Regions from separate parts of the Anaerobacillus sp. 1_MG-2023 genome, predicted to be linked through region 2. Evidence: riboswitches for the same ligand, from Rfam matches in the RefSeq annotation. Region 2 holds a riboswitch; each other region holds the start of a gene.
What was found. Region 2 has a riboswitch for S-adenosylmethionine ahead of Q4550_RS15655 (MetQ/NlpA family ABC transporter substrate-binding protein). Riboswitches for the same ligand answer to the same signal wherever they lie in the genome.
Positions count from the first base shown of each region.

Region 1: it holds a riboswitch for S-adenosylmethionine, as region 2 does, so the genes downstream of both, Q4550_RS11700 (2,3-diketo-5-methylthiopentyl-1-phosphate enolase) here and Q4550_RS15655 (MetQ/NlpA family ABC transporter substrate-binding protein) in region 2, are expected to answer to the same signal.
Region 3: it holds a riboswitch for S-adenosylmethionine, as region 2 does, so the genes downstream of both, Q4550_RS01245 (hypothetical protein) here and Q4550_RS15655 (MetQ/NlpA family ABC transporter substrate-binding protein) in region 2, are expected to answer to the same signal.

Region 1 is NZ_JAUORD010000006.1:7,525-12,800, forward strand. Features, by position in the region: gene Q4550_RS11680 (GNAT family N-acetyltransferase) at 1-131, shown strand, start outside; gene Q4550_RS11685 (acireductone dioxygenase) at 183-716, opposite strand; gene Q4550_RS11690 (methylthioribulose 1-phosphate dehydratase) at 768-1,391, opposite strand; gene Q4550_RS11695 (2-hydroxy-3-keto-5-methylthiopentenyl-1-phosphate phosphatase) at 1,354-2,052, opposite strand; gene Q4550_RS11700 (2,3-diketo-5-methylthiopentyl-1-phosphate enolase) at 2,049-3,248, opposite strand; SAM riboswitch class I at 3,343-3,452, opposite strand; gene Q4550_RS11705 (pyridoxal phosphate-dependent aminotransferase) at 3,536-4,708, opposite strand; gene Q4550_RS11710 (carbon-nitrogen family hydrolase) at 4,817-5,276, shown strand, end outside.
Region 2 is NZ_JAUORD010000009.1:161,771-167,046, forward strand. Features, by position in the region: gene Q4550_RS15640 (alpha-hydroxy-acid oxidizing protein) at 1-292, opposite strand, end outside; gene Q4550_RS15645 (methionine ABC transporter permease) at 314-988, opposite strand; gene Q4550_RS15650 (methionine ABC transporter ATP-binding protein) at 978-2,012, opposite strand; gene Q4550_RS15655 (MetQ/NlpA family ABC transporter substrate-binding protein) at 2,034-2,840, opposite strand; SAM riboswitch class I at 3,010-3,118, opposite strand; gene Q4550_RS15660 (S9 family peptidase) at 3,228-5,222, opposite strand.
Region 3 is NZ_JAUORD010000001.1:226,666-231,941, forward strand. Features, by position in the region: gene Q4550_RS01230 (flavin reductase family protein) at 71-667, opposite strand; gene Q4550_RS01235 (hypothetical protein) at 739-1,506, opposite strand; gene Q4550_RS01240 (DNA/RNA non-specific endonuclease) at 1,798-2,736, opposite strand; gene Q4550_RS01245 (hypothetical protein) at 3,019-3,342, opposite strand; SAM riboswitch class I at 3,442-3,544, opposite strand; gene mcrC (5-methylcytosine-specific restriction endonuclease system specificity protein McrC) at 3,659-4,696, opposite strand; gene Q4550_RS01255 (AAA family ATPase) at 4,671-5,276, opposite strand, start outside.

The DNA.
Region 1 (5,276 bases), on a different contig from region 2:
CTTCTCAATTCTACGAAAGTTTTCATCCACTTCAAATTGCCGTGGAAGAAACAGAAATTGCAGGTAAAACATTTAAAGAAACCGGCTATGGTTGGAAAGACCTGAATGAATTAATTGGATATTGTAGCTAAAGGTATTGAAGAAACATCAAAATGAGGTCCGTGATTGCTCACGGCCCTTTTTCACTTCACACTTTCTTTTTCTTCATATGGATGGGCTACCCAGCCTGATGGATCGATGAAAAGGCGTACGGCTACAACTTGCCGATCATCCATTAATGTAAAGAAGTGTGGTGTATCAACCGGTACAGAAATCACGTCACCCGGATCGAGCTCAACGTCAAAATACCCCACGCTACCTTTAATGATAAAAATCCCATGTCCCGCCGTTATCGCTCTTACTTCGTCCTCAGTATGCACATGAACCTGTTCAAATTTTTTCAGAATCTTATCGAGATCAGGCGTTTGTTCAGATAGTGCCACCACATCCCAGCTTCCATATCCATTTCGCTGAGCTAGAGAACGAATGTCATCATCAAATACACTCAGAATTTCATTTTTCTGTCCCTCTGTAACATGACAATTTCCCTTAAGAGACGTCGGTAACTTCTCAACATCCCAGTGTTCATATAACACTCCTTCATTCTGAAGGAATGCCCCTACTCGATCTTGACCATCAATAACTTCATTTGTATTTCGTATTTTAATTACTGCCATTAATGCTTCCTCCTCTTTTTGTTAAGCTAATGAAATTTTGTTGAATACTGATCAACTTACAATTGCTTGAAAACTTCGTAACTTAAGATGATATTCAAAAAGGAATTCAAATGCTTCCAGGTACTTCTTTGCTTCAAAACCATTACGTCCCCATACCGTAATCCCATGGTTTCGCATCAAAATGGCTTTCGTATCACTCTTAAGCACGTGCACCACATCTTGAGCTAGTAGAGAAAGATCAGCTGAATTCTCGATAATTGGTACTCTCACTTTGTCATTCTGTCCCCATAAACCAAAAGCTTTAACTAACTCCAGTCCTTGAAACGTTACTTCTCCTTCTCCGGCAAAAAGTTCAGATATAACATTGTTTTCAACCGTATGCACGTGCAAGCAACAGCCTGCATCTGTCTTGGAATAGATCGCCTGATGAATAATGGTCTCTGCAGATGGTTTCAATAGAGTCTCTTCAATTGGCTGCCCTTGTCTATCGACTAGAATGAAATCTTCTTTTGTTCGTTTCCTTTTATCCTTTCCACTAGCCGTTACTAAAAATTGAAGCGGCGAATCACTTACTTTAATTGAAAGATTTCCACTTGTTCCACGGAACCAATCTCTTGCTGCTAATTCATCTTTAATATCAGCAAGTTCGTTCCATCGATTCTCTACTTGGCACATGATTCTCCCCCCTTTCTTCAGCTAACTTTTCGACGATATCATCAAACGTTTCAAACAAAGTGGCTGGAATGCCAAGTTCCTGACACTTCTCTGCTAAATAGTCTCTAGCAAACACAAAATCTGCTTGCTTTGAAGCTTCTAAATCGGTAATAGAATCTCCAATCACAATTTTTCGGTTAGTCTTTTTATCAAAACGATTTAATATACCTGGCTTGCAACAACCGCAATCTTTCGTACAATCGTCTTCACAGGCATACGGCCAAGTTATTGAGATGGTATCAGTAGTAAAATCACTACCATTACAGAAGATGTTTTCTTCTGGAATACCAAATGGGATAAGAAGGGGGTAAACAAAGAAATCGATCCCTCCACTGACGATATAAAGCTCGATCCCTTCTCGCCTCGTATAGTCTACGAATTCGCTAAAACCATGTCTGATTTCAGTTGTAGCTACTAAATAATCGAGTAATTCCCTTTTCAATTTGGAAGGAATCAAGTGAAACATCCTTCCGACTCCTTCACGAATGGAAATATTTTGGGCGAGAACATCATCTTTTATTTGCTCCCACTCTTTTGGAGCAAATCGTTTCATCAGAGAAACGATATTATCACTTTTCGTAATGGTGCCATCAAAATCGCAAAAAATAATCGGCTGCTTCATCGCACTACCTCCCCGCTTCCCCACTTTGTAAGAGCCTGATGAAGTTCCTCACTATTTTGAGAGGCCTGTTCAAGAGGTTGCTCTGTTAAAACAGCTTGAATGGCATCTCGGAAAGCTTTTCCGCCTGCAGCTGCTCCACCGGGATGCCCGTGCACCCCGCCTCCCGCATTAATCACACTGTCTATACCGAAATCTTTTATAAGGTACGATACTAGTCCAGGGTGAATGCCCGCTGAAGGAACTGGAAAAGTCCTATTAAGCTGACTTTTTCTCGTTAAGGATTCTGCTGTTGCGAGCGCCTCTCCTCGATCAAGCGCTACACTCCCGTAAGGCGAAGGGAAAAGGGAAAAATCTGCCCCAGCAGTTCGAAGCAACTTTCCAAGTAATAGGGAGTAACTTACCCCATTTGTGCTTGAGGCTGCCATTGCACCTGCGAAAGCGGGATGTGCCATGATTGGAACCGGAATATCCGGGTCCTCTGCAAGTGATTGCAATGCATCTAGTCCATATGTAAAAACATTAAACAGAAGCGCATCTGCTCCTAATTCCACAGCAAGCTTTGCTCGATCACTGAGGTTTGCCGTTCTTCCTGTTAAATTCACAGCGTAACGCGTTCGTTTTCCTGTCAATTCAGCCGTTTCATCAAGAACTTCTCGTAAGGCGGGTACTCGCTTTTCAAGAGGGGTTAACTCATTTTCAAAAAGAATTTCATCATCCTTCACAAAATCGACTCGACCAAGCGCCTGCTGTTTCATTTGTTCTTGCAATTCGCCTAACGGTTTTCCAATAACTCCTTTGAAAATACTCATAACGAGCGGTCGATCGTATACTTCTGTAAGATTCCGAATGCCGTCTATTCCATATGCTGGACCTGGGAACTGATTTAGTAATCCTTCAGAGAACTCTAAATCAATCAGCTTAATTTCACCATCAAGTGAAAGCTTACCAATGACTGTTGTTAAAATCGCAGGTAGATCCGCACTGAAATTGATGGTCGGGTAAGCAATCGCGATGATGCCCAGTTCCCCTTTTTCCTCTACGTGAACGACTTCACCCTTATGCTTCTTTAACTGCTCTTTTTCTAATAACGGTAGATTGGTCCAAGTCCCAATCGTTAATCCAAGGGCAATCGCTTCAGCACGCTTAGATAATTGTTGATCATTCTTAACAAGGTAAGTTGCCACAAGACGACTCATCATGCTCATTCCTTTCCATCGCGCTAGTTCTCAATCTTTGATCATACAAAAAAGACCCCTTCACGAGGAAGAGGTCTTTATCACCATGCTCTTCCTCTTATCTTCCAGCTTTTGCTGCGAGAATTAGCACCGTGTCTTCAAGTAACCTTGAAAATCGGTTGCCGGGCTTCAAAGGGCTCGTCCCTCCACCTCTCTGGATAAGAGTATGCAACTATTCGTTTAAGTAATTGATTCGAATTATGCCAGACGTAGTAAATCCTGTCAATCTATTTTTTTACTTTTCTGAATCAAAAGAGATGAAGGGATTTAATCCGTTCAACTGCCTCCCTGAGTTTTTCTTCGGAAGTTAATAAGCCTACTCTCACATAGCCTTCCCCATACTCTCCAAAGCCGTTCCCAGGTGCAACAACAATTTGAACATTTTCAAGCAAGTAGTCCGCAAACCCCTCTGAAGTAAATGATTCAGGTACTTTTAACCAGGCAAAAAATGATCCCGCGGGAGAGGTTACATCCCAGCCAATATCATGAAGTCCCTGTATCAAAACATTCCGTCTAGATTCATACGTTTGGCGAAGATCCTCAACACATTTCTGTGAACCTAGTAAAGCTTCTGCAGCTGCTTCTTGCACTGCACTAAACAAACTAACGTAGAAATGATCCTGAAGCAGGTTGATGCTTTCCACTACAGATGGGTTTCCGACAGCGAACCCAACACGCCATCCTGCCATATTATACGTTTTGGAAAGAGTATAAATCTCAATCCCCACATCTTTAGCACCTTCTGTTTCTAAAAAGCTTTGAGGACGCTCTCCATCGAATCCGATTGCTCCATAAGCAAAATCATGAACGACACAGATGTCATTGACATCCGCAAACCTAACCGTTTCATCAAAAAAACTTTTCGTTGCTACAGCAGCGGTAGGATTGTTTGGATAATTTAAGAACATGAGCTTCGCTTTTGCAAGAGCACCCTCAGGAATCGCGCTATAATCTGGCAGAAAATCATTTTCTTCAAGTAACGGCATCATTTGCATATCCGCTTCAGCCATTGCTACTCCAGACCAGTAATCAGGGTATCCGGGATCCGGAACAAGTGCCACATCACTTTTATTTAACAAACATTGACTCACTTCTACAAGGCCCGCTTTTCCACCAAATAGGACGGCCACCTCCTTCTCTGGATCAAGCTCAACACCAAACTCTCGCTTATAGAAATCAGCCGCGGCTTGTTTCAGAAAGGGCTGTCCCCTAAATGGCGGATACTTGTGGTATGCAGGGTTTTCAGCTGCCTGCTGCAAAGACTCGATAATATGAGCAGGCGTCGGCTGATCAGGGTTTCCTTGTCCAAGGTTAATAATGTCATATCCCGCCTCTACATAACGGTTCACTTTTCCAGCAAGCTTCGCAAAGAATTGTTCTGGTAAACGTTTAAGTGCATCTGAAGTTTGAAATTGTTTCAAATGGAATCACATCCTGTTAAAATTTTCGAGAAATTCTAATAAGTTATGTTATCTTGGATACACAACCATGTAAAGGTCAACTTCTAAACATGTAAGGAGGACAACTCAATGAAAAACCTTGCCCTGTTGCAATTTGATATTGCTTTCGGCAATCCAGAAAAGAATTTCTCTAAAGTTGAAGAGCTTGTTTCTAAGGCGGTGAGTGACAAACCAGATATCATCGTTTTACCAGAATTGTGGTCCACAGGTTATGATTTATCTCGCCTTGATGAAATTGGAGATACTGATGCAGAAAAGTCGATTGCTTTTCTATCTCGCCTCGCCAAAAAGAACGACGTAAATATTGTCGGGGGCTCCATCGCTAAGCATCATAACGGCGAAGTAACGAACACCATGCTTGTGTTCAATCGAGATGGGCAGCTCGTTCATGAGTATAGCAAAGCGCACCTGTTTCGTTTGATGAATGAAGAGAAGTTCCTCGTTTCTGGAAATGAAAAAAGTCATTTTACACTTGAAGAACTCCCATGCGCTGGGTTCATTTGTTATGATATTCGCTTTCCTGAGTGGC
Region 2 (5,276 bases):
TAGCAAGTTCCCCCTCTTCGTGAACAATGCCCTGCATTCCGATTGGCGCTAACATAATTGGGGCATCGTATTCGCATCCATTCAAAAGTACTTTCGTCGAAAGGGTAGATACGTCGCTTAAAAAACGAGGAACGATTTTCCACTTCTCAAACGCCTTGCGATTTGTCCGAAGCGTTTCCTCTGCTCCTGCTCCACTTTGTGCATAATCAAAAACTTCCTTAGCCATCTTTTGTTTCGCAACTTCTTCAAGCCGCTCAAACTGAACAGGAAAAGGCTCAGCAGATACTGTCATCACCAGTCAACCTCCTTTAACTTAATCCTTCTTCAAACGAGCGGAGAGAACATTCCCGAACGATTGGAGTCCCTGAACAAGGACAATAAGGAGAAATACCGTAACGTACATCACATCGACTTCATATCGCAAATGACCGTATCGATAAGCGAGATCACCAAGTCCACCTGCTCCAACGAGCCCAGCCATTGCCGTTGCCCCAATCAGTCCAATTGTCGCAATCGTTAATCCAAGAACGATCGATGAACGAGACTCCCTTACAAGAACATGCCAGATAATGTGTCTCGTTTTTACCCCCATTGCTTCATAGGCTTCTACTACTCCACGATCGACCTCAAGAAGAGCAGACTCCATCAACCTTGCGATATACGGCGCCGTAAAGACAACGAGCGGCACAATCACACCTTTTACTCCAATAGTTGTACCTGCAATCATTTTTGTAAAAGGTAAGATGAAAAACAGTAAAATGATAAATGGAATCGACCTGATCACGTTTATAGCCGCATTTAATATACGGAAAAGAACTTTATTTTCTAATGCTTTTTCAGGTCTAGTTAAAACAAGTAGCACACCAAGCGGGAGGCCAATCAACACTGAAATCAGTAGTGAGATCCCAACCATTTGAAATGTTTCAATAATCGCGTTCCAAATGTCTGCACCCCAAAGATCAATAAACTCCGATACCTTAGCTGACATGAGCTTCCACCTCCTGAACATAGCCTTCTACTACGACACCACTTTCCTCTAAAAAGGCAACGGCCCGAGCCGTCTCTTCCGCTTCCCCATCTAAATGAACGACTAGCCTACCAAAAGGCTGATCCTTCAGTTGTGTAATGTTCCCTGCTAAAATGGACGGGTACACGTCGAACTTCTTACTAACAAGCGCAAGAGCGGGACTACCTGATTTCTCCCCAATAAATGATAGATTCACGATCTGACCACGCTCTTTCAATCGCGACACAAGCGACTCTGGAAGCTCATCCTGAAATAACGACTGAACAAATCGTTTGGCCGTCGTTGTAGTAGGCTTACTAAAGATATCGATCACTCGCCCCTGTTCAATCACCTTCCCGTTCTCCATCACAGCCACTTCATGACATATTTTCTGGACAACATGCATTTCATGCGTAATGAGTAAAATCGTGATTCCAAAATCACGATTGATTTGTTCCAATAAAGATAGGATTGATTCTGTCGTATCTGGGTCAAGGGCACTCGTTGCCTCATCGCATAAAAGCACTTCAGGTTCATGAGCAAGCGCACGGGCAATCGCCACACGCTGCTTCTGACCACCTGATAGCTGGGAAGGATAAGCATCCCGCTTATCTGATAACCCAACGATACCTAAATATTTATCAACTCGCGCTTCAATCTCTTTTTTACGAAGGCCCGTAAGCTTCAGCGGGATGGCAATGTTTTGATACACGGTGCCTGTTTTCAACAAATTAAAAGACTGAAAAATCATCCCAATACGCTGTCTTGTTTTTTGAAGCTTTCCAGTAGACAAAGAAGTGAGCTCAATGTCATTGATAAATACCTTTCCATCTGTCGGTCGCTCCAGAAGATTCACCATTCGGACAAGCGTGCTCTTTCCTGCACCACTATAACCGATGACGCCATAGATGCTTCCTTTCTCAACTTCTATGGAAACATCATCAACCGCCTTCGTAATCCTCTCACCGCTTTTATACGTTTTCGTTATATTTTCTAATCGAATCATCGTGCTCACTCCTCTTTCGAATTACCAGGATGCAACTACAGAACCGTTAAATTCGTCCTGGATAAATTGCTTCACTTCATCTGATTGATAGTAGTTCACTAGCTTTTGAATACGTTCATCATCTTTGTTCTCTGTTTGTGTTGCAATCACGTTCACCCATGGGGAATCTTCTGGTTCCATTTCAAGCGAATCTTCTTTCGGTACGCGTCCACTTTCCATTGCAAAGTTCGTATTAATTGCTGCAATCGCAAGCTCACCGAGCTGTCTTGGAATTTGTGAAGCTTCTAATGGAACAAACTCGAGATTGTAAGGATTCTTCTCAATGTCTTTGATCGTTGCTTTAACACCAACGCCATCTTTCAACTCAATAATGCCAGCTTGCTCAAACAACATTAGCGCTCTCGGTTCGCCTGTTGAATGGTTAGGTAAGCCAACTTTGTCGCCTTCTTGCAATTCATCAAGACTCTTATATTTGTCAGAATAAATTCCCATTGGAAAAGTAATCGTAGTTGCTACCTTGGAAAGATCGAGTCCTCTTTCTTTTACATAATCATTCAAATAAGGTTCGTGCTGAAATACGTTCGCATCCAATTCTCCTTCATCAAGGGCTGTATTTGGCATCACATAATCATTAAACGCAATCACTTCAATCTCAAATCCGTCTTCCGCTGCGAGTTCCTTCACCTTATTCATCACATCTTCATGCGGACCAGCCGTTACCCCTACCTTCAGTGGGTCATCTTCTGAACCCCCAGAAGCCTCATTCCCTGAACAACCTGCCAAAAAGACTAAAATAAGTGCACCAAATAGATACAATGATTTCTTCATTTCTCAATCTCCTTTAAAATTCATATAGTAATGTAAAGCGTTTTAGCACTAAAACATAAAAGCGAAAAAGTACTTCGACCTGCTAAAATCCCCTCCCAATAAAAAAACTCCCTCTGTAAAGTACAGAGAGAGTAGTATCATTTCATCATTATCAGCAGTGCTGAACTCTCTCTCATCTTTCAAACGATTGCTCGTTTGCTGGAATTAGCACCTTTCTCACGAACTGAGATGGTTGCTGGGCGTCACAGGGCCAGTCCCTCTGCCACTCTTGATAAGAGTTTTCAATATTATTTAACTATTTTCAATAGTATAGTATCTTTCTCGAAGGGCGTCAAGGGAAGATCTCAAAAAGTGCCTGTCACCGCCCGATATTTGTCGAAAGATTTCTTATTGCCTTCCTTCTAGGTAATTGTCGAACCAGTTTCCTAGATGCTTAAGTCGTTCCACTCGTAGTTCTGGATGACCGCTTCTTGATAAATTATGATCAGAATCTGGGAATCTTACAAACATCGTTTCCTTCCCACGATGCTTTAAAGCCACATATAACTGCTCTCCTTGCTCAATAGGGCACCTATAATCATTTTCGCTATGAAGAATTAAAAGTGGGGTTTCGATTTGGTCCACATACTTAAGCGGTGAATGATGCCATAGCTTAGCAGGGTTTTCATCTAAATCACTTCCAACTTCCCACTTTGTGAAAAAGTATCCGATGTCACTAACACCATAGAAACTTTGCCAATTCGAAATGGAGCGCTGGGTAACCGCTGCTTTAAATCGATCGGTTTTCCCAACAATCCAGTTCGTCATAAAGCCACCGTAGCTGCCTCCCGTCACGAAAAGTTGAGCTTCATCAATAAAGGAATACTTGTCCAACGCGACATCAACACCCGCCATCAAATCCTCATAATCACCCCCACCATAATCTCCTCGGCAGCCATTTACAAACTCTTGTCCATAACCCTGACTACCACGTGGATTCGTATAAAGGACAACATATCCTTTTGCTGCAAGAAGCTGAAATTCGTGCATAAATGAATTACCATACATCATATGCGGTCCACCGTGAATTTCAAGAATAAGGGGATGTCCCTGATCTTCCTTAAAATCCTTTGGCTTCATGAGCCAGCCCTGAATCTCCAAACCGTCTTTCCCAGCGTATGTAAACATTTCTGGTTTGGAGAGATCCAAGCTTTCGAGAACATCAGCATTTGATTGAGACAAACACTGTTCATTTACTCGATCTCCATGAAACGTAAGCGTATAAATATCGCCAATGTTAAGTGGATCACTAATCGCAATAGCCGCTTCTTTCGCGCCTGGCAAGTAGTGAAATGCGTAATGGTGCCTGTCACCACCCGTTATTTGTCGAACCGTGCAATCTTCTCCGACAAAATAAACACCAGTGTTTCCTTCTTTACTAGCAAGAAAATAGAGTCCATCTCCATTTTGGCTCCACATCGCACCAGGAGAAGCGCCTCCCCAGTGCATATCTGAAATCAATACATCCGAACACTCTAAATCCACATCCTCTGTTAAACAAGTAAACTCTTTTTTCGCTATATCAACAGTCCAGATTTTATTTAACGTAGCTCCTTCATGCTCAAAATTATGGCCAATGAATGAAAGCTTCTTCCCATCTAGTGACCAATTCGGTGTGCTAAAACTCCCACCTTCACGATTTAACTGCTCAGGCTCTGATCCTTCATTCAGACCCTGAATAAAGATGTCGGCTCGCATGTAGGACCCCTGTTCTTCACATCGATCTCTCACATATACAATGGATTGTCCATCCGGTGACCAGTTAGGGCTAGAATGATTAAATGGTGCATCTGTAAGCCATTCTATTCTCTTTTCACCTGAGGTTACCTCGATCAAGACAACTTGCAAAAAGTTATTGTCAAGAAAACCACTCCCGTCTGCTTTATACTGTAAGTCAGTCACAACGAGAGGCTTACGTCCTTCTTCTTTCTCTTTTGTATCCTTACTTAAAACAAGTAGCGAAGAACCATCGGGTTTCCAAACAGGAGCGGAAACACCACTTTTTAAATCAGATAGTTGTCGCGCTTCGCCACCATCAGTTGAGATAAGCCATATTTGATTTTCTCCTGATCGATTCGAAACGAAAGCAATCGTCTTCCCATCAGGCGACCAGCGCGGAGAGTGATCTTTTTTCTCCCCAGAAGCATATGTCCAATCATGCTCAATTCCAGTATCGCGATTTACTATGACTAAATTTGAAGTATATTCTTTGTCCTCATTTATCACTTTCTTTACATAAACAACGTAGCTCCCATCAGGTGAAAGTTGGGGATCACCAACAAAAGTGAAATCATAAAGGCTTTCTTCCACATTCTTTTGTTTCTTGTCACTTCCAATTTCCATCATCCACACTCCCTTTCTACATCTTCTCTACTTCCATTGAATAGGAAAAAACTC
Region 3 (5,276 bases), on a different contig from region 2:
CATAATCTAATCAAGGACTCCCAGAGTGATGCAAATTAGAAAGCATGTGATGAAAGCACCTTTGTTTACCTCACCTCGGTAACGTAAAAAACTCCTTACTCTCACTATAGTTCCCCGCAAGCCTGCCAAGGGGTGAAAGCTTTTCGAGATCGACTTTATAGTCACCTAAATACGTATCATCTTGAATATGATAGTGCGTCATTTCCCCAAGAACAAGGGCATTAGATCCAAGCGGAATAATTTGATGGAGCTTGCATTCCATATGAATCGCCGCTTCTTTCACCCGCTTCGGTTGCACCGTCTTACTATCGATCGGTGTTAACCCAGCATGCTCAAATTCATCGACTTCCGCAGGTACGTTCTCTGCACTTTTTTGCATTTCGTTTCCAAGAGAGCTCGACACCACATTGATGACAAACTCTTTTTGAGTCCGGATATTTGCGAGCGTATCCTTCTCCGTACCCTGACGCTCCCCCGTCCCTGGTCCGATAGAGATCGCGAGAATGGTAGGCCGGATGGAAGCAACAGTAAAGAAACTGAATGGTGCTAAGTTATGAACGCCGTCTTCAGACACTGTTGATACCCAGGCAATCGGCCTTGGAACAACGGAGCCGGTTAGTAGTTTGTAGATGTCTTTTGTTTTTAGGTCGGAAGGGGTTAAATCCATTGGTTTCACTCCTCTATGTATTTTTGCAGTTAGCTTACACTTCAAGACTATCAATAACAAATGGAGCTAATTTAAAAATAACTTGAGTCCTTCTCCTTTTTAGCTTCTGTTGCTTTAAACTTTACTCGATTTTTCCAAGGAAATGTAATAGTATAAATTGCAAAAGTTACAGAAAATAGACTAACCAAATTAAATGTTGTTAAATAGGTTTGATTTTCAACCCAACTACCGATAAAAGGTAAAGGTTCAAAATTTAGAACATGAAGATTTTTTAAAAACAAACCGAGAGCAAATGCAGATAATACAATATAAACACTTATTTCAATTAATACAATAGTAAAGTATTTCTTTTGAGTATCCAAGTCTATATACCTAGACAATTCTCGCATAGATGGAGAATAGTCGCTTTTATTAGAGCCTTCGAATGGAAAAACTCGCTTTAACTCCAAAACATATAAACAATTAAAAAAATAGTAAATTAAAGCAACTACTAAAAACAAATATATATATAGTGTTAAAACAAGCATAATATTTACTAGTAGTTGCAATTTAAATACTAAAAAAAATGATGATATTAATATTAAAAAGTAAACAGTAAATGTAGCTACAATATATTGTGAGTATAAATAGGGTTTATCTTTTTCATAAAGTTTTTTTTCTCTTTTTTGTATAATCCAATTGATGAATAATCCAATAAATGACACGCCAAAGAAGATATAAGTATTACCAAATAATAAAAAAAAAGGAAGAATTGCAACAAATATAATTCCAAACAAATCTGCACGCTTTAATTTCCCAACTTCCGAATAATCGTTAATAACTTTCAAACGTTTCCCCATTTTCCATCACCTATTCTATTATTTCGCATTCCTCTTAAAATGCTCATGCAATCGATATTCCCATATCTCTTTCATCCATTTATAAAGAACCTCATTCTCTTCCTGTTCCACTACTAAATCAAACGAAAAAGCCCCATCTTCAAATACAACCAAGCCTGAAATCATCGGGACGGTTCTATCGATCCCATCTCTAAAATAAAAGGAGCATCAATTATACTAATAATTAATGCTCCTCTACCTTTTTTCGAAATATCGCATCATAAGAACCGTCCCGGCGAAGCGATTAGACTCTTATTCACCAACCATACCGTCGTTATCATTATCACGCATATAAGGATATAACCAATGATCACTCATGATCGGCATACTATAACCTGCTGCCTCTGCTTCTTTAATCGTCACTTGTCCATTACCATTTGTATCAATACTAGAAATATCACCCTCTGTGTCTGAAGGCGTTGAATCGTCAGGCTCGCTCTCAGTTAATCCGAGTGATGCGTTGACTTCATCAGGGTTCACATTATCAAATGTATCAACGATCTCATTTCCGTTCAAAGTATACGTGTACTGATAACTTGAAGGTATCTGCTTTTCCGTATCCGAATAGGTGATAATGGCTTCGAAATCCGTAGCTTCACCTGCGCTACGGATCGCGTCTTCCATATAAGCTTGATCACCATGTCGGTTAAGTGTACTCTCTTGTGGGGTAATGTTATAAGCATTCGATACCCCTCCGAGAGAATCAGCAATAATATGTCCTTCGTCTAACACGTCACTTTCGACGCCCGGAACCTTTGCCTCATCAGAATAGTACCTGCCAGACGATAATACAGGTTCGTTACCATCATCTTGTAGAATGATTTCGTCAGCAACGACACGTACGAGTTGTCCGTATTCATTCGTAAATGCCCAATATTCACGGTCACCGTACCCAATATCAACGACGACGTTAGGTTCTCGATGTCCAGACAAATCTCCACCATCAACTTCAATAAGTTCGTATCCTGAGAACTGTTCATCTTCTGTTGGGTCTGGTGTTTCCTCTTCTACTGGCTCATCAACAACCGTAGTGTTCGATTCTTCTTTTTCACTATTTTCATTTGTTTCAACTGTACTTACTTCTTGTGTATTTGTTTCTGCATCTTTATTGGATGCCTTTTCTAAATTGGTACAACCAACTATAAAAATGATCGTTAAAAATAAGATGAAATAGTTCATTTTCGTTTTCATATTAGAACGCTCCTATAATAGGGAAATTTCGTAATGTTAAAAAAATCAAAAGAAAGAGTAAAAATGGAACCATAATTTCTTCTAACACTTTTATTATCCATTACTTTAATAGTTTAATTTTACCACATTAAATAACTTCAAAAGCATTCAGAAAAAATACACTATTCATTTCAAAAATAATTTTACCGCTTATTCTTAAAAGCATCCAAGTCTAATCCCCAAACATCCACGATTTCGAATCATCAAAATGAATTAGCAAAATCCTCTTCCATCAACATTGGCTCACATCACACTCTCAATATAATCCCCATTTCCTCTCACAATTTGAAGCCCCTGCTTCTCTAATTCCAGCCACAAATATCGATCCAGCGCATAAGGGGATTTCTGTTGTAGCGAAAGCAATGCAACCTCCGTAAGCAACAGTTCATAAGAGCGGTTTTCCTTTTTAACAGTGACCTCGTAGTCGATCATCTTCATCACGATCACTTCATACGCTTCATTCCACTCCTTCAGTTGACGTTCCATGACTTCTGCCACGTGTAATAAAAAACTTTCACCATCATAACTTTTCGCCATGACGCTTCGTGCAAATCGATTTACGTTCACAAACTCATCCCCCTTATCCTTATAAACAAGGTATTCAACAAATGAACAAAAAAGGCCCTTCATCGCAAATGAATGCAACAAAGAGCCTCCGCTATCCGTGCGTTATCATTCAAAGCCATGCTTTGCAGGTTGGAGCACCTTACCGCCTGGCAGGTTGCTGTGAAGTCAAAGAGCCCGTACTCTCGTTCACTCGTGATAACCTTATTTAGTTGGTATTAGTTTACTTAATAATGTAATAAGTGTCAAAAAAGACGTTCGAAGATATCTAAAAAAAATCCATACACGCAAGTAGATAAGTTGTCACGATATATTAGATTTAAAATCTATTAATTATTTCCAGCAATCGCTCGTGAATCTTCCTCCACTCCATATTCAAATCGACCGTACAAACCTGAACTCGGTGACCCTGAATTTGATAATTCAAATCCAAGGTATGATTCACCTCTGGATATAAAAGCATACCCATAGTTGGAAGCGAACTTTGCTGATTATTTAAATAAGCATAAAGCTGATAAAGATTACCGCTATGAACTTTTTGAGAACCATAATTAGAAGTCAGCGTATGCTGATAGTATTTCGTATCAATTATGATTTTTATCTCATTATTTTTCAATGTAATATCCGTTTGCATTCGTGGAAGATACTTATCATTATTTCCTTCAGCCTGCCAATAGATTGTTTCACGACTAACTTGATAAAAGGGTAATTCATTTCGATAAAAGTTCCTAACGAAATTCTCAAATAGCATCGACATTTCCCTTGGATCACGATAGAAATCTGCAAATTGACTTGTTTGACCCTCTTCATTTAATAGGCTTGAATCCATAAGAAATTGACAAATATTAAGAACAAATCGATAATGCCGATTGCTTCGATGTAGCTTAATATTCTTAAAAAGATCACGATTCAGCTTAATAGGCGTCACTTCATGAAAATAACTCGTTAATTTGCTAACTTTTTTGCGTAAATCATCGTCCAACTCTTTCAACTTCACTAATTGCAGAAGTGTTGCTTTAATCAATTGATTATGAAGAATATCATGGCTCATTTCTTCATAAAGAATATGCATCTTACCGCGCTTGAACGAAGTTGTTGCGATTGATTCGCTGAATAGTACTTTTCCTCTTAAAGTCGATGCTTCCTCTTCAAGCTCTACATATTCTCTATAAAAACCTCTTTTAATAAGGGAGCGTAACTTACCAATCAGTATTCTAGTAAGAAGGTTAGGTAAATCTTTATCATCTTCTCCAGCAACATTTGTCTCCCCTATTTCACTCAAATGGTCCCAAGAATAGCAGAGCATGTAGTACAAGTTCTTTATTGGGATTTTACTTGATTCGGCCAAGGAGCTCATTCACTTTCTCCTCCTCATCGAACCAATATTCTCTAAGAAGTGGAGCTACTTCCAAACGTATGATACGGTCATACCACTTCTGTTCATCTTCCACTTTTTCACCTGTTGGACAGAAGTAACTATGGCCGATCTCATAGCCTTTCCCGAGGTTTGCTTCGTCTCTTACAATTTCCTCGTTCACATCATTCATAGCTGTTACAATTTTATCCACAAACCCCTGGCTAACCCCCTTTTTTCTCAAGTGATTCTGAAAAGCACCTGTTTCGAACCCCGTCTCTACGTCTACAAATGAAAAGCGTCTTCTTAATGCATAATCCACAAGTGCCAATGAGCGATCAGCTGTATTCATCGTTCCAATAAGATAAATGTTCTTAGGAATATAAAAAGATTCTTCTCCATCACTATACGCAAGCTTTACAGAGAACTTCTTTCCGCGTTTATCTGACTCAATTAACATCATGAGTTCCCCAAAAATCTTAGACAAATTGCCTCGATTGATCTCATCTATCACCATATAGAAGTTTTCTTCAGGAGACTCAATCGCTTTCTGACAAAAAGAATAGAAGATACCATCCTTTAA